2 regions of the Microbispora sp. CL1-1 genome follow, and region 1 is predicted to be linked to the other one. Evidence: riboswitches for the same ligand, from Rfam matches in the RefSeq annotation. Region 1 holds a riboswitch; the other holds the start of a gene.
The links. A riboswitch is a leader RNA that binds a small molecule or an ion and turns the genes downstream of it on or off. The one in region 1 is predicted to bind thiamine pyrophosphate.
Positions count from the first base shown of each region.

Region 2: another riboswitch for thiamine pyrophosphate. It lies ahead of thiO (glycine oxidase ThiO); the one in region 1 lies ahead of HCK04_RS21595 (cytosine permease).

Region 1 covers NZ_JAATEK010000018.1:84,472-92,272, forward strand. The annotation lists gene HCK04_RS21565 (LCP family protein) at 1-677, shown strand, start outside; partial or broken gene tnpA (IS200/IS605 family transposase) at 852-1,133, shown strand; gene HCK04_RS21575 (GPP34 family phosphoprotein) at 1,316-1,969, opposite strand; gene HCK04_RS21580 (TenA family protein) at 2,012-2,617, shown strand; gene HCK04_RS21585 (DNA-formamidopyrimidine glycosylase family protein) at 2,640-3,518, shown strand; gene HCK04_RS21590 (rhodanese-like domain-containing protein) at 3,593-3,916, shown strand; TPP riboswitch at 4,178-4,294, shown strand; gene HCK04_RS21595 (cytosine permease) at 4,285-5,625, shown strand; gene HCK04_RS21600 (TetR/AcrR family transcriptional regulator) at 5,680-6,276, opposite strand; gene HCK04_RS21605 (ABC transporter ATP-binding protein) at 6,302-7,027, opposite strand; gene HCK04_RS21610 (ABC transporter permease) at 7,024-7,801, opposite strand, start outside.
Region 2 covers NZ_JAATEK010000001.1:210,139-217,939, forward strand. The annotation lists gene pknB (Stk1 family PASTA domain-containing Ser/Thr kinase) at 1-2,002, opposite strand, end outside; gene HCK04_RS00975 (thiazole synthase) at 2,408-3,172, opposite strand; gene thiS (sulfur carrier protein ThiS) at 3,175-3,375, opposite strand; gene thiO (glycine oxidase ThiO) at 3,372-4,508, opposite strand; TPP riboswitch at 4,497-4,607, opposite strand; gene HCK04_RS00990 (FAD-dependent oxidoreductase) at 4,779-5,957, shown strand; gene HCK04_RS00995 (Rv2175c family DNA-binding protein) at 6,001-6,375, shown strand; gene thiE (thiamine phosphate synthase) at 6,413-7,057, shown strand; gene HCK04_RS01005 (polyprenyl synthetase family protein) at 7,171-7,801, opposite strand, start outside.

The sequences.
Region 1 (7,801 bases):
TCCCCGAGAGCGGCCGGCCGACCCTGGTCAGCCTGCCCCGCGACTCGTACGTCCCGATCGAGGGGCACGGCAGCACCAAGCTGAACGCGGCGTACGCCTTCGGCGGGCCGAAGCTGCTGACCAAGACGGTCGAGCGGGTGACCGGCATCCGGATCGACCACTACATGGAGATCGGCTTCGGCGGTTTCGTCGGCATCGTGGACGCGGTCGGCGGGGTCAACATCTGCGTGAAGCAGGACATCAAGGACCCCAAGGCCGGGATCAACCTGAAGAAGGGCTGCCAGGACATGGACGGCGGCACCGCGCTCGGCTATGTCCGCACCCGGGCCACCGGCGCCATCCCGGACTTCGAGCGCACCCAGCGGCAGCGTCAGTTCTTCTCGGCCGTCGTCCAGAAGGCCGCGAGCCCGGGCACGCTGATCAACCCGTTCACCTCGATCCCGCTGGCGCTGAGCGCGGCCGACTCGGTGGCCGTCGACCCCGGCACCGGCCTGTTCGACCTGCTGTCGGTCGGCCTGGCCATGCGCGAGGGGCCGCTCGCCACCGCCGTGCCGATCGGCTCGCTGCCGACGATCGGCGGCCAGGCGGTGGTCAAGTGGGACACCCAGAAGGCGCTGCGCCTGTTCGAGGCGCTCGCCGCCGACAAGCAGGTGCCCAAGGACGTCATCACCAATTGACGCGCTCCCCGGCCTGAAGGCCGGGGATTCAGCCCGTGCCGCGTCATGCGGCACCTCTGTGGCTTCCTGTTTCACCGGGTCCTGCCCTCCGCTGGGCGGCGGGTCTTACGGTCCCTCCGCAGGCGTTTAGCCTCTCCGCCCGTCCGGCGGCGAGGACGTTGCGCCAGGGAGATGGTGTGCGCGGACGCCGAGTGCGAGCCGGCCGGGTCTAACGGCGAGCCCACCCACGTCCACCTGCTGGTGAACTTCCCGCCGAAGGCCGCGCTGTCCCGCCTGGTCAATTCACTGAAAAAGGGGGTGTCCTTTCGGCGGCTGCGACAGGAGTTCCCCGAACTGGCCCGTCACTACTATCGGGCGAACAAGCTGTGGTCGGGTTCCTACTTCGCCGGATCGGCAGGCGGCACGCCGGTCAGTGTCCTGCGGCAGTACATCGAGCGGCAGAACCGCCCGGTCTGAGCCGGGCAGACGCTGGATCGCCCGGGAGCGCTCCAGCTTTCCCTGCCCCGCTACACGGGAGGGTCCGCTTCACCCCCGGCCCGAAGGCCGGAGCACTGCGGGCGAATCCGGTAGCGGACCCCGCTCGCGCGAGCGGCGAGAGCGGCAGGGGCCGGCATCAGGAGGTCAGGAGGCCGAGGGGGTCAGCTCCCGGAGGCGGTGGCGGCGGCCGTCGCGGCGGTCGTGGCCGCGATCACGGCGGCGTGGATCGAGGCGATCGTCTTGCGGACGGCCTCGGCGGTCCACTGGCCCTCGGCGATCTCCTTGACCCGGCCCTTCGGCGCGCCGGGGAAGGCCTTGCGGTCGAGCTTGGCCGCGTGGACGACCGCGATCAGGACCGCCGTCCGCTCGTCCGGCTCGGCGCCGGCCAGCACGCTCTCGACGCGATCTCGTACGCCCTGCTCGTGGCTCGGGTCGAGCTCGGGATAGCGCGTGGTGGGGAAGATCCCCAAGATCCTGCCCGCCTGCTCGCTCAGCACGCCCCGGGCGGCCAGGCGGGTCAGCAGCCGCTTGCGCAGCCTGTCGGCGCGGAGCTTGCCCACCCACCAGTCGGCCTTGTGCGGACGGCGCTCCTCGGCGATGCGGGTGAGCGCGGCGTCCAGCTCGTCATCGCCCATCGGGGTGGGATCGACGGGCACGACCTTCGTGCCGTCGAGGTCCACCCGGCGGCGTACGGCCAGCTCCGCGAGCAGGGCCCCGGCCAGGGCGCAGTCGAGCTCCACCGAGCCGATGATCGGCTTCCCGGTGTCCTCCCGGTAGGCCAGCAACACCACTTCCTCGGCGATCGTCAGTGTCACGGAGTCGAGCCTAGCTCCGGATTAAGGTCACAATGAGCCCTTATGGGAATCTCTGCTGACCTGCACGCCATCGGGCGGCCGATGCTGGACGCCCAGCTCGCGCACCCGACCGTACGCGGCATCGCGGCGGGCGACCTGCCCGAGACGGTTTTCCGGTCATGGCTGGAGCAGGACTACCTGTTCCTGCTCGACTACGTCCGGGTGTTCTCGCGGCTGGCCTGGCAGGCTCCGGACGCCCACCTCGGCGACCTGGTCGACCTGGCGTACGCGACCTGGCACGACGAGCTCGACCTGCACCGGTCGCTGGCGGCCGGGTTCGGCGCCGACCTCGACGGCGCGGTGAAGGGGCCGGCCTGCGCGGCGTACACGTCGTTCCTGCTGGAGTCGGCGGCGAACTACGGCGAGGGGCTGGCGGCCCTCTATCCCTGCATGTGGGGCTACTCGACGCTCGGCAAGATCCTGGCCGCCGACCCGCCGGCCGAGCCGCGCTACCGCGCCTGGGTGGACACCTACGCCGATCCCGGGTTCGCGGCCCTGGCCGCGCGCATCGGGACGATGATCGACGAGGCGGCGCCTGACCCGGCGCGCGCCCGGGAGCTGTTCGTCCGCGGGATGGAGCACGAGCTCGCGTTCTGGGACGTGCCCTGAGGGGCGGGGTTAGTGTGAGGGCATGCCGGAGCTGCCCGAGGTCGAGGCGCTCGCCGAGTTCCTCCGCGAGCACTCCGTCGGCCGTGCCGTCATCGGGGTCGACGTGACCGCCTTCCAGGCGCTCAAGACCGTCGATCCCCCTGTCACCGCGCTCGCCGGGCTGCTCGTCACCGGCGTGGCGCGGCACGGCAAGTTCCTCGACGTCGACTGCGACGGCCTGCACTTCGTCACCCATCTGGCCCGCGGCGGCTGGCTGCGCTGGCGTGACGACCTCACCGGCGCCAAACCGGTGCGGCCGGGCAAGGGCCCGCTCGCCGTCCGGGTGCGGCTGTCACCAGGCGAGGACGGCCGCGCCCCCGGGTTCGAGCTGACCGAGGCGGGCACACAGAAACGCCTGGCCGTCTACGTGGTGCGCGATCCCCAGGACGTTCCCGGCATCGCCGGCCTCGGACCCGACCCGCTGTCGGAGGACTTCACGCCCGACCTGCTCAAGACGATCGTGAGCGGCAGCCGTACGCAGATCAAGGGCCTGCTGCGCGACCAGAAGGTGATCGCGGGCATCGGCAACGCCTACTCCGACGAGGTGCTGCACGTCGCGAAGATGTCCCCCTTCAAGATCGCCGGAACGCTGACCGACGGCCAGGTCGCCGACCTGCACGACGCGATCGTGAGCACGTTGCGCGACGCCGTCGGGCGGGCCAGGGGGCTGGCGGCCAAGGACCTCAAGTCGGAGAAGAAGTCGGGCCTGCGCGTGCACGGCCGCACGGGCGAGGCGTGCGAGGTGTGCGGCGACACGATCAGGGAGGTGTCGTTCGCCGACTCGTCGCTGCAGTATTGCCCGACCTGCCAGACCGGCGGCAAGCCGCTGGCCGACCGCCGGTTGTCGCGCCTGCTCAAGTAGCGCCCGCGGATCACCGTGGGTCACAGCTCGCCGCACGGGCCCGGGCATCGGTGGTGTGCCGTCAGAATGGGCGCATGACTTTGCCGGAAATCGCCCCCGAGGCACTGCCCGAGGACGCGTACCTGCTGGACGTCCGCGAAAAAGACGAGTGGGTGGCGGGCCACGCGCCCGGCGCCGTCCACATCCCGCTCGGCGAGCTGCAGGCGCGGGTGGATGAGGTGCCGCACGACCGGCCGGTGTACGTGGTCTGCCGAGTCGGCGGCCGGTCGGCGCACGCCGCGATGTGGCTCAACCACATCGGCCGCGACGCCGTGAACGTGGACGGCGGCATGCGGTCCTGGGCCGCGGTCGGGCGTCCCATGGTGAGCGAGACGGGAGAGACGCCCTACGTCGCGTAGCGACGGAAACGGCGGTCGTCTGGGGACTGGGCGGCGATCGCGTACGGACGGGGCGGCGGTCGCTTGGACACGGTGCGCGGCGGTCGCTTGGACACGGTGCGCTGCGGTCGCGTGGACACGGGGCGTATCGCTCGCGTACGGCGGCGGCGGTCGCGTGGGGAGCGCGGGCGTGGCTTGTGCACGGACGCGGGCGTCGACCGCGTACGGGCGGGGGTGGCGTAGGAAAACGGTCAAATAAGTGTCATAATCCCCAAGACATCATCAATAACTCGCGGGAGCTCGGGCGAAACCGGGCTGAGAGGGCGGATCGAACTCGTGCCGCCGACCGCATGAACCTGTCCGGATAATGCCGGCGTAGGGAGCGTGTGATGACTTCTGCCGTCGTCGACGACGCGCACGCGGAGGTTCCCCTCACTCTGGACGAGGAGGCTCCGAGGACCCTGGGGCTGCTCGACCAGGGCGCGTTCTGGGCCAACCTCGGGGTCAGCCTTCTCGGCTTCTCGGGGGCGTTGTTCCTGCTCGACCCGCTGGGCGGCAAGCCGCTCACGTTCACCGCGGCGGTGCTCGCCGCCGTCGTCGGCAGCCTGCTCGGCACGGCGATGGTCGGCCTGGCCGCGATCCCCGGCGTACACACCGGGCGGCCCGCCATGGTGCTGCTGCGGGGTCTGTTCGGGGCCCGGCTGTCGTACATCCCGACCGTGCTGAACATCATCCAGATGCTCGGCTGGGGCGCCTTCGAGCTGTGGGTCATCGCCAACGGCGCGCAGGCGCTGTTCGGCACGGCGGTGCCGTACGCGGTGTGGGCGGTGGCGGCGGGCGTGCTGACGATCGCGCTGACGATCCGGCCGCTCGGCGCGCTGCGGCTGCTGCGGCGCTACGTCACCGCCGGCGTGGTGATCGCGATGATCTGGCTGTCGATCGCCCTGTTCCGGCAGGGGCCGTCCGTGGGGGGTGGCTCCTGGGACGCCTTCGCCCCCGCCGTCGACTACGTCATCGCGCTGTCGGTGTCGTGGGTGCCGATGGCCGCCGACTACGCCAGGCACTCGCGGTCGAGCGGCGCGGCGTTCACCGGCGTGGTCGCCGGATACACGATCGCCCAGGTGGCCTGCCTGGCCCTCGGCATCGCCGCGCTCGCCCTGGTCGGCAACGACGGCGACAAGGTGTGGGACCCGTTCGTGGCCGCTCCTCTCGGAGTCGTGTTCTTCGGCATCCTGGTGCTGCGCGAGGCCGACCAGTCGTTCGCGAACGTCTACTCGACGACGGTGTCGATCCAGAACCTCGCGCCGCGCTGGGACCGCCGGGTGATCTCGGTCGTGATCGGGGTGCTCACCACGCTGATCGCGCTGTTCGCCGACGTGAACTCCTACGGCGCGTTCCTGAGCGTGATCGGCGCGGTGTTCGTGCCGATGTTCTCCGTGCTCGTGGTGGACTACTTCCTGCTCGGCGGCAGGGGCCGGTGGAACACGGCCGAGGACGCCCCCTCGCGCTGGCTCATGGTCGTGCCGTGGGTGCTCGGGTTCGCGGCGTACTGGATCGTGACCTCCACCCCGACCGTCGCCTGGTGGGACGGGATCTGGACCAGGGTCCGCGACGCCATCGGGTTCGTCCACCAGCCCTGGATGAACGCCGCGCTCGCCGCGTTCCTCGTCGCCGGGCTGGCGACCGTCGTGCTGTCTCTCCCGGGCCGCCGCCTGCGGTCTCGCCGCTGAGCGCACAGCCTCATCGGCGTCCGCGAGAGTCGTCCGAGGGCGTGGTCCGGTGGTTCAGGACGGGTGGCCGCTCCTGTCCGCAGTGCGTACGAACGGCTCCAGCAGGGCCCGTGCGGACTCCCCGACAATCTGCGCATCCGTACCGGACTCGATCAACCGGGACCCGGCGAACACGATGGCATTGATCATCTCCGCGGTCTCGGGCACCGCGGAGACGCCGAGATCGCGCAGCGCCTCCACGAGCGGCTCCAGGAGCTGCCGGTGCATGGCACGGCTCTGCTCGGCGACCGTGTCGCCCGGCGCGACCTCCGCGAGGACGGTGGCCAGCGCGTGCTCACCCTCGCCGATCAGCTCGAAGTTGGCCAGCACGTAGGCGAGCACACGGTCGGCGGGGGTCGCGGCGGCGTCCATCGCCGCCGCGACTTCGGCCGACCAGCGGGGGAAGACGTCCTCCACCAGCGCGTTGAGCAGGTCCTCGGAGGACCGGAAGTACTGGTAGAGACTGGGCCGGGCCAGCCCGGCGCGCTCCGCGACCCGGGTCAGCGTCGGCGGCCGGCCCGTCTCCGCGAGGATCTCCCTGGCGGCGTCGAGCAGCGCGCGGTGCTGGGCGGCCCGATGCTCGGCGACGGTGGACGCCCGAATGCGTGGCACCTGCTCCCCTCCGCCATGGTCGGCCCTATTCCGACAGTCTCCCATCCACCATCGACAGGACGCGATCGCAGTGGCCGAGCACATCGTGATCGTGGGTGACCATGATCGTCGCGACCCCGGACTCGTGCGTCTCGTGCGCGAGCAGCGTGACGATGTCGTCGCTGCGGGCGCGGTCGAGCGCGGCCGTCGGCTCGTCCACCAGCAGCACGGCCGGACGGGTGACGAGTGCCCGGGCGATGCCCACGCGCTGCCGTTCGCCGCCGGACAACTGGTGGGGGCGGTGCTTGGCGCGGTGCCTCATGCCCACCCGGCCGAGCAGCTCTCGCGGGTCGTGACCGTCAGCCGGGCGTACGCCCGCCACGTCGAGCGCGAAGCGGAGCTGGTCGAGCGTGGTGAGGGCCGGGATGAGGTTGCCGGACTGGAAGACGAACCCGATCCGTTCGCGGCGGTGCCGCGCCTTCTCGCGGGCGCTCGCCCGGGTGATGTCGACGCCGTCGAGCAGGACCCGGCCGGTGTCCGGTGTGGTGAGCGCGCCGGCGACGGCGAGCAGGCTCGACTTGCCGGAGCCGGACGGCCCGACGATGGCGACGAACTCGCCGGCCGCCACCTCAAGGTGTACGTCGTCGAGCGCGGTGACTGTGGCGTCGCCGTCGCCGAGGGTCAGGGTGACGCCCTCCATCAGCAGGCCGCCGCGTTCCTGGGTGCCGGACCGGAGCGAGTCCGGGCGTGGGGACGTGGAACTGGTGGTCATCTTTGCCCTCCCAGGGCGGCGAGCGGGTCGACGCGGACGATGCGGCCCACGGCCGCCACGGCGCCGGCGAGGCCGAGGCCGATGAGGAGCAGGGCGGCGAGGACGAGCGGCCCCACCTCCAGCAGGAACGGCATGGGGGTCGTGGTGAGCAGGCTGCCGCCGCCCACCCCCAGCAGGAAGCCCACGGCGGTGGACACGGTCAGGATGACGGTCGCCTGGATCAGCGTGTCCCGCATGAGGTAGCCGGTCGAGGCGCCCATGGCGCGTATGACGGCGAGTTCGTGCTTGCGCTGGATCGTCCAGACAGTGAAGAACGTCCCGACGACGAGCGCGGAGATGGCGTACAGGAAGACCTGGATCAGCGTGAGCGTGGAGGTCTCGGCGGAGTAGCCGGGGGAAGCGCTGAAGGACGCGTCGAGCGTCATGCTCGTGGTGCCCGCCGCGGCGTCGCCGCCGGGCAGGTCGATCCGGTCTCCGTCCCGGGCGCGCAGGGCGATGGCCGTCGCCTCCTCGTACGCCCCGTCGCGCACCTCGTCCCCCGGCCCGGCGCCGGCGTGCACCTGCTGCCAGGTGCGCAGCGGCAGGTACGCCACGTCGACGTGCCCGAAGGTGCGCTGGTCGCCCGTGGTGCCGACGACCTTGAGCCGGGTGCCCAGGCGGTCGATGACGACGGTGTCGCCGATGGCCACGCCCTCGTCCAGGACGGTCTCGCTGACCACGATCCCGTCGGGGTCGCCGAGTCCGGCGCCGTCGGAGACGGCGGGTGCGAGGAAG
Region 2 (7,801 bases), on a different contig from region 1:
CGGCCGCCTTCAGCTCGTTGGCCGCGTCCTTGACGGACTTGAACATCACGTTGGGGACGGCGACGACGACGGGCGGGGTCTGGTCGGGATCGGCGGGGTTGGCCTCCCACGGCCAGTGGAAGCCCTGGTCCGGGCCGCGTGAGGCGGTCAGGTGGACGGTCGCCCCGGCCACCACCTCGGCGCCGCCGGCCGGGTCCTGGGCGATCACCGTGCCCGGCGGGGCGTCGTCGGTGGTCTCGTCGACCTGGACGTTGAAGCCCTTCTCGCGCAGGAACTTCTCCGCCTGGTCGCGCATCATCTGCGTGACGTCCGGCATCAGCAGCCCGGCGCTGACGACGAAGTTGACCGTGCTGCCCTTCTTGACGCGCTTGCCCACCGGCGGGTTGGTGCGGATCACCTGGTCGCGGGGGACGGTGTCGCTCGCGCTCTTGCTCACCCGCCCGGGGGTGAGCCCGGCATCGGCGATCTTCGCCCGGGCGTCCGCCAGGCTGTACTTCTCGACCAGCGGTACGGCGATCAGCTCCGGGCCGGCCGACGGGATCAGGGTGAGCACCGAGCCCTTGACCACCTCGGCTCCCAGCCCCGGCTCGGTGTCGAGAACGATGTCCTTCGGCACCTTGTCGTCGAACCGCGCCTGGCCGATCCGCACCTCGAAGCCGGCCTGCTGCGCCATCTGCCTCGCGACGGTGACGGGCTTGTTCACCAGGTCGGGGACCTTCGTGTAGCGGCCCTGGGAGAACCACCAGCCGGTGAACGCGACGCCCGCCAGCATGACGAGGGCCAGCGCGGCGACGAACCAGACGGGCCTGATCCCGCCGCGTCCCCTGCGCCGTCCCGTCTCGGCCCGGTCGGTCAGCAGTTCCGAGCGCGGCTGGATCATCGTGTGGCCGAGCGGCGACTCGGGCTCGGCGAGCACGTGCGCCCCCATGCCGAACGACCCGCTGCCGAACGATCCGCTGCCGTGCGGCCCCGTGCCAGGAGACCCGGTGCCGTGCGACCCGGTGCCGTGCGACCCGGTGCCGTGCGACTCCGTGCCGAACGACGAGGCCCCGCCGGCCGGCGGCATGGTCCGGTGGGCGCCCGTCCGCACGCCGCTGTGGGCGCCGGTGTCCGGGGCCCCGTGGCGGGCGGCGTGCGCGTCGGTGTGCCCGGTCTTCGGCAGCGTACGGTGGACCTCGACGGCGGCGACGAGCATCGCGGTCGCGTCCGCCGGGCGCGCGGCGGGGTCCTTGTCGGTGGCCGCGGCGACGAGCGCGTCGATCACCGGCGGCACGTCGGGCACGATCGACGACGGCGCGGGCACGGTCTCGTGCACGTGCCGGTAGGCGACCGACATCGGCGTCTCACCCGAGTACGGCTGCCGCCCGGTGAGCAGCTCGAACAGCATGATCCCGGCGGCGTACACGTCGCTGCGGGCGTCGGCGTTGCCGGTCGTGACCTGCTCGGGCGACATGTAGCCGATCGTGCCGATCATCATGCCGGTCTTGGTCTGGTTGGTCGCCTCGATCGCGCGGGCCAGGCCGAAGTCCACGACCTTCACCCGGCCGTCGTCGGCGAGCAGCACGTTCTCGGGCTTGACGTCGCGGTGGATGAGCCCGGCCTGGTGGGCCGCGCCGAGCGCGGCGAGCACCGGGATGACCATCTCCAGGGCCTCGCGGGCCGGGAGGTGGCCGCGCCGGCGCAGCACGTCGCGCAGCGTACGGCCGGGGACGTACTCCATGGACAGGTAGACGTGCGCCCCGTCGGTGCCCTGGTCGAAGACCTGCACGATGTTGGGGTGCGAGAGGCTGGCCACCGACTTGGCCTCGCCGATGAAACGCCGCACGAACTGCGGGTCCTCGGCCAGCGAGCGGTGCATCACCTTGACGGCGACCGTGCGGTCGAGCCGGACGTCCAGAGCCAGGTATACGGAGGCCATGCCACCCCGGGCGATCCGGGACTCGACGCGGTAGCGCCCGTCGAGCAACTGCCCCACGAGCGGGTCGGTTAGCGTCGTGTCCACTCGCCAGAGTTTACGGGTGATTTGCCGCCGGGCGTGTTCCCGAATCCCAAACCGAGACCTATTCGGCAGCCTCGCGCGCCGTCCGAAAAGCCATACCGATTCCGAAAACCGGCCTTACCAGACGCGAAATCGGCCGCCTCCCGCCTCGCCCGCGCCGGCGTTCCGGGGCAGGCGGGCGAGAGGAGGACAGAGGCCACGGCGGTGCCGGACCGCAGAGCCGGGCTGCGGTGCCGGACCGTGGTGCCGGACCCCAGAGCCGGACTGTGATGGCGGACTGTGGTGCCCGACCGCAGGGTCGGTCCGCACAGTTGGACCGTGGTGCCGGACCACGGGGTCGGACTGTGGTGCCGGACTGTGATGGCGGACTGTGGTGCGGGACCGTGGCGCCGGACTGTGCGGCGGATCTCAGGACGCGCGGGCGGGCGAGGACGCCTCGGCGTAGCGGCGGCGCGGGATGCGCCCGGCGAGGCGGGCCGTCCGCCCGGCCGTGACCGCCTGCCGCATGGCCGCCGCCATCAGGTCCGGCCGGTGCGCCCGGGTCACGGCGCTGGCCAGCAGGACGGCGTCGCAGCCCAGCTCCATCGCGAGCGCGGCGTCGCTGGCCGTGCCGATGCCGGCGTCGAGGATCACCGGCACCGTGGCCGCCTCGACGATCAGTTCGATGCTGTGCGGGTTGCGGATGCCCAGCCCGGAGCCGATCGGGGCGCCGAGCGGCATCACGGCCGCGCACCCGGCGTCCTGGAGCCTGCGGGCCAGTGCCGGGTCGTCGCCGATGTACGGCAGCACCACGAAGCCGTCGGCGACCAGCCGCTCGGCGGCGTCGAAGGTCTCGATCGGGTCGGGCAGCAGGGTCCGCTCGTCCGCGATGACCTCCAGCTTCACCCAGTTGGTCTCCAGCGCCTCGCGGGCCAGCCGGGCGGTCAGCACCGCCTCCCCGGCGGTGAAGCAGCCCGCCGTGTTCGGCAGCACCTTGATGCCGCGGGCGCGCAGCAGGTCGAGCACCGAGCCACGCGACTGCGGGTCGAGCCTGCGCATCGCGACGGTCGTCAGCTCGGTGCCGGACGCCTCGAGCGCCTGGTCGAGCACCTCGAGCGACGGCGCGCCGCCGGTGCCCATGATGAGCCGCGAGGTGAACTTCTCCCCGCCCAGCACGAGGACGTCGTCGGTCATGTTCACCCTCCCTGCACGGCCGTGAGCACTTCGACGCCGTCGCCGTCGGCGACCTGGGTGGAGTCCCAGGCGCTCCGGCTGACGACCTCGCCGTTCAGCGCCACCGCGACCCCCGACGTGAGGGCCGTGAGGGTCCGTACGGCGTCGCCGACCGTGGCGCCGTCCGGCAGCTCGGCCGCGCCTCCGTTGATCGTGACTTTCATTGGCTGAATCTCCCTGGATCGCAGAACCGGGCGACCGGGGGCACCTCGTCGCCGGTGAGGAACGCGGCGACGGCGTCGGCCGTGACCGGGGACAGCAGCACCCCGTTGCGCCCGTGCCCGGTCGCCGCCAGCACGCCGGGCGGCCCGGCGGGACCGATGAGCGGCAGGTTGTCGGGTGTGCCCGGGCGGAAGCCGGTCGTCGTCTCGGCGAGTTCGAGCTCGGTGATGCCGGGCACCAGCTCGCGGGCGTCGCGCAGCAGCTCGTAGACGCCTCCGGCGGTGACCCGCGCGTCGTACCCCATCTCCTGGGTGGTCGCGCCCAGCGTGATCTCGCCGTCGCCCCGGGGGACGAGGTAGGCGGGGGAGCCGTGCACCAGCCCCCTGACGCACCGGGTGAGGAAGCCCCGGGGCCCGCGCAGCCGGAGGATCTCGCCCTTGACCGGGCGCACCGGCAGGCCGGGCAGCAGGGACGCCGACCACGACCCGGCCGCCACGACGACCTGCCCGGCCGCGACGGTCCCGCCGGACTCCAGCCGTACGGACGGACCCCCCGCCTCCGGGGCGTCGATCGCGGCGACTCGCTCGGTCACCAGCGTGCCGCCCGCCTTCTCGAACGCCGTGAGCAGGGCGCGTACGACCCTGCGGGGGTTGACCCAGGCGTCGTCGCGGGCCAGCAGCCCACCGCGTACGGAGGGAGAGAGCATCGGCTCGAAGGAGCGGCACTCGCGCCCGGTGAGCCGCTCGACCCGCAGGCCGAGCGTCCGCTCGAAGGCGGCGAGGTCGTCGAGGACGGCCATGTCGTCCGCGCCGCGGGCGACCTCCAGGGTGCCCTCGGTCCGGTAGTCGAGGTCGGCGCCGGTCTCGTCCTCAAGCTCCGCCCGGAACGCCGGCCAGGCCGCCAGTGACGCGAGACCGAGCCGCAGCAGCGGCTCCTCCGTGTAGGTCACCTCGCTGACCGGCGCGAGCATCCCCGCGGACGCGTGGGTGGCGCCGCCTCCGGGGGAGGGGTCGGCCACCGCGACCGACAGGCCGCGCCGGACGGTGCGCCAGGCCGCGGCCAGGCCTTCCACCCCGCCGCCCACGATCACGACGTCGTAGCCGGACTGAACGCCGGGTGGCGGTGTGCGGGACACAGCGCTCCCTTCGCCGGCATTACCCGGATCAGGTCGGGGCGGTCGAGAGCCTCGTGCTCTCCTCTCAGCCCGGTCCGCCGGGCTCCCGCGCGTCTTACGTCCCCAAGGGTAGTACGCCGCCCGAAACGGCCGATCGCGGGACCGATGAGCCCGGGTGGTGAGAGCACCCGGGGCCTCACAACCCGGGCCTGTTCGAGTGCGCGTCAATTACCCAACTCGTTATGGGGGCCCCGTTGGCCAGGGCCCCTGTCGGCAATCTATGGTCGAGCTGTGGATCACGTCGTGGTGGTGGGTGCCGGCCTGGCCGGCGTGCGAAGCATCGAGGCGTTGAGGTTCCGTGGGTTCACCGGACGCATCACGCTCATCGGCGAGGAAAACCATCGCCCCTATGACCGGCCGCCGCTGTCGAAGGCGGTGCTGCTCGGAGAGACCGACTCCACCGTGGTCGACTCCGATCTCGACGCCCTCGACGTACGGCTGTGCCTCGGCACGGCGGCCAAGGGCCTGCGCGAGGGCGTGCTGGAGACGACCGAGGGAGAGCTGGAGTACGACGGCCTGGTGATCGCCACCGGCGCCGCCCCGATCCGCCTGCGCGGCGAGGGCCGCCAGCACGTGCTGCGCACGATCGAGGACGCGCTCGCGCTGCGCGAGCGGCTGGTCCCCGGCGCCCGCGTGGCCGTCGTCGGGGCCGGCTGGATCGGCGCCGAGGTCGCCACCGCGGCGGCCAGGGCCGGGTGCGCCGTGACCGTCGTGGAGGCGGGGGAGAGCCCGCTCGCCGTGGCCCTCGGGCCCGAGGTGGGCAGCCACACCACCGGCTGGTACGCGCGGGCGGGCGTCGAGCTGCGCCTCGGGGCGCTGGTCGGCAGCGTGGACCCCGACGGCCTCACGCTCATGTCCGGCGCCCGGGTGCCGGCCGACGTGGTCGTCACCGGCGTCGGTGTGCGCCCGGCCGTCGACTGGCTGAAGGGGTCGGCGGTCCGGGTCGACGACGGGGTGGTGGTCGACGAGCACCTGCGCACGTCGCTGCCCAACGTGGTCGCGGTGGGCGACTGCGCGAGCTGGTGGTCGCGCAGGTTCCGCACCCGGCTGCGCGTCGAGCACTGGGACACCGCGCTCCAGGCCCCCGACGTGGCCGCCGCCACCCTGCTGGGCGAGGAGGCGGTCTACGACCCGGTGCCGTACTTCTGGTCGGAGCAGTTCGGCCACATGGTGCAGTTCGCCGGTCACCGGGAGGCCGGTGACCGCATGGTGCTGCGCGGCGACCCGCGCAGGGACCCGAAGTGGGCGGTGTGCTGGCTGAAGGCCGACGACCGGCTCGCCGCGGTGCTCACCGTCGACCGCCCCCGCGACGTGGTGCAGGGCCGGAAGATCATCGAGAGCGGCCGGCGGCTCGACCCCCTGCGGGTGGGGGATTCGGCCCGGCCGCTACGCGACTGCATTATGGCTTAATCGAGGTGTTTCGTGGCGGCCCGCCTGTGGTAATGGTGGTTCCGTGACGCTTACTGTTGCGCAGATCGACCGGGAGACCGACCAGCTCGTAGGGGAGTGGCTCCCCCTCTCGGAGGCCGCCAAGAAGCTGGGGCTCAGCGTCGGCCGCGCCAAGCAACTCCTCAAGGACAAGAAGCTCGTCGGCGTCCGCCGGGGCGGCGGCGAGCCGCAGATCCCGGCGGTGTTCATCGCGGACGGTGAGGTGCTCAAGGGCCTGCCCGGCACGCTCACCGTCCTGTCCGACGCCGGGTACGACGAGGTGGAGTCGATCCGGTGGCTGTTCACCCCGGACGACTCGCTGCCCGGGGCCCCGATCGACGCGATCGTGAAGGGCCGGCACACGGAGGTCAAGCGCAGGGCCCAGGCCCTCGGCTTCTGACCCCGCCGCCGCATGGCATTGTGGTCGGGTGGACGACATCCGGCGACAGCGGCTCGCGCAGGCCAGGCTCTACCTCTGCACTGACGGCAGAAGGGACCGCGGCGATCTGGAGAAGTTCCTCGACGCGGTCCTGTCCGGCGGGGTGGACATCGTGCAGCTCAGGGAGAAGGGCCTGGAGGCGCGCGAGGAGCTGGAGCTGCTCGAGGTCTTCCGCGCGGCCTGCGACAGGCATGGTGCCCTGCTGGCGGTGAACGACCGGGCGGATGTGGCCTACGCCGCGCGGCCCGACATCCTGCACCTCGGCCAGGACGACCTCCCGGTCCCGGTGGCGCGGGAGATCCTCGGTCCTGACGTGCTCATCGGCAGGTCGACGCACTCGGCGGCCGAGGCGTCGGCCGCCGCCGTGGAGCCGGGCGTGGACTACTTCTGCTGCGGGCCGATCTGGCCCACGCCCACCAAGCCCGGCCGTCCGGCGCCCGGCCCCGCGCTGCTTCAGCATGCCGCGAGCCTGGGCGCCGACCGCCCGTGGTTCGGCATCGGCGGCATCGACCTGGGCAACCTCGACGAGGTGATGGCGCACGGCGTGCGCCGCGCCGTGGTCGTCCGTGCCATCACCGAGGCCGACGATCCGGGCGCCGCCGCCGCCGCGCTCAAGGCACGGCTGTCCGCCGTCCCGCTCTGAGCGGAACGCGCACATTCAGGCACGGTGGGGCGCCCGCCCGTCACCCGCGGCGGAACGTCCGCGTCAGGCGGGGCGGGACGCCCGCCGCCAGGTGAGGAATGTCCGTCGTCCGGTCAGGTGCGGCGGGCCGTGGCCGCCACGGCCAGGGCGGCCAGTGCGGCGCGGGCGTCGTCCTCGATCGGCGCCTGGTCGAGGGCGTGCAGCGCGTCGTCGAGGTAGCGCTTGATCATGTCCTCGCACGCCGTCAGCGCGCCGGTCTCCTCGATCACCGTACGCAACCGCCCGATCCCTTCGGCGTCCAGCTCCGGGTCGCCGAGCAGGGACCGTACGACCTCCGTCTGAGCGGGGGTGGCCGAGGCGAGCGCACGCGCGATCAGGACGGTCCGCTTGCCCTCGCGAAGGTCGTCACCGGCGGGCTTGCCGGTCTCCGCCGGGTCGCCGAACACGCCGAGGATGTCGTCGCGGAGCTGGAAGGCGATGCCCACCTGCTGGCCGTACTGCACGCAGAGCCGGTCGATCCAGGCGTGGCGGGCCCGGGCGGCGAGGACGAGCCCGAGCCGGAGCGGCTGCTCGACCGAGTATTTGCCGCTCTTGTAGAGCGCCACCCGCAGCGCGCTGTCGAACGTGCTCTCCCCCTGCGCCTGTTCGAGCAGGTCGAGATACTGCCCGCACATGAGCTCGGTGAGCATGTAGTCGTGCATCGGCTGGGCGGCGGCGATCGCCTCGGGGGCGAGGCCGCTGGTG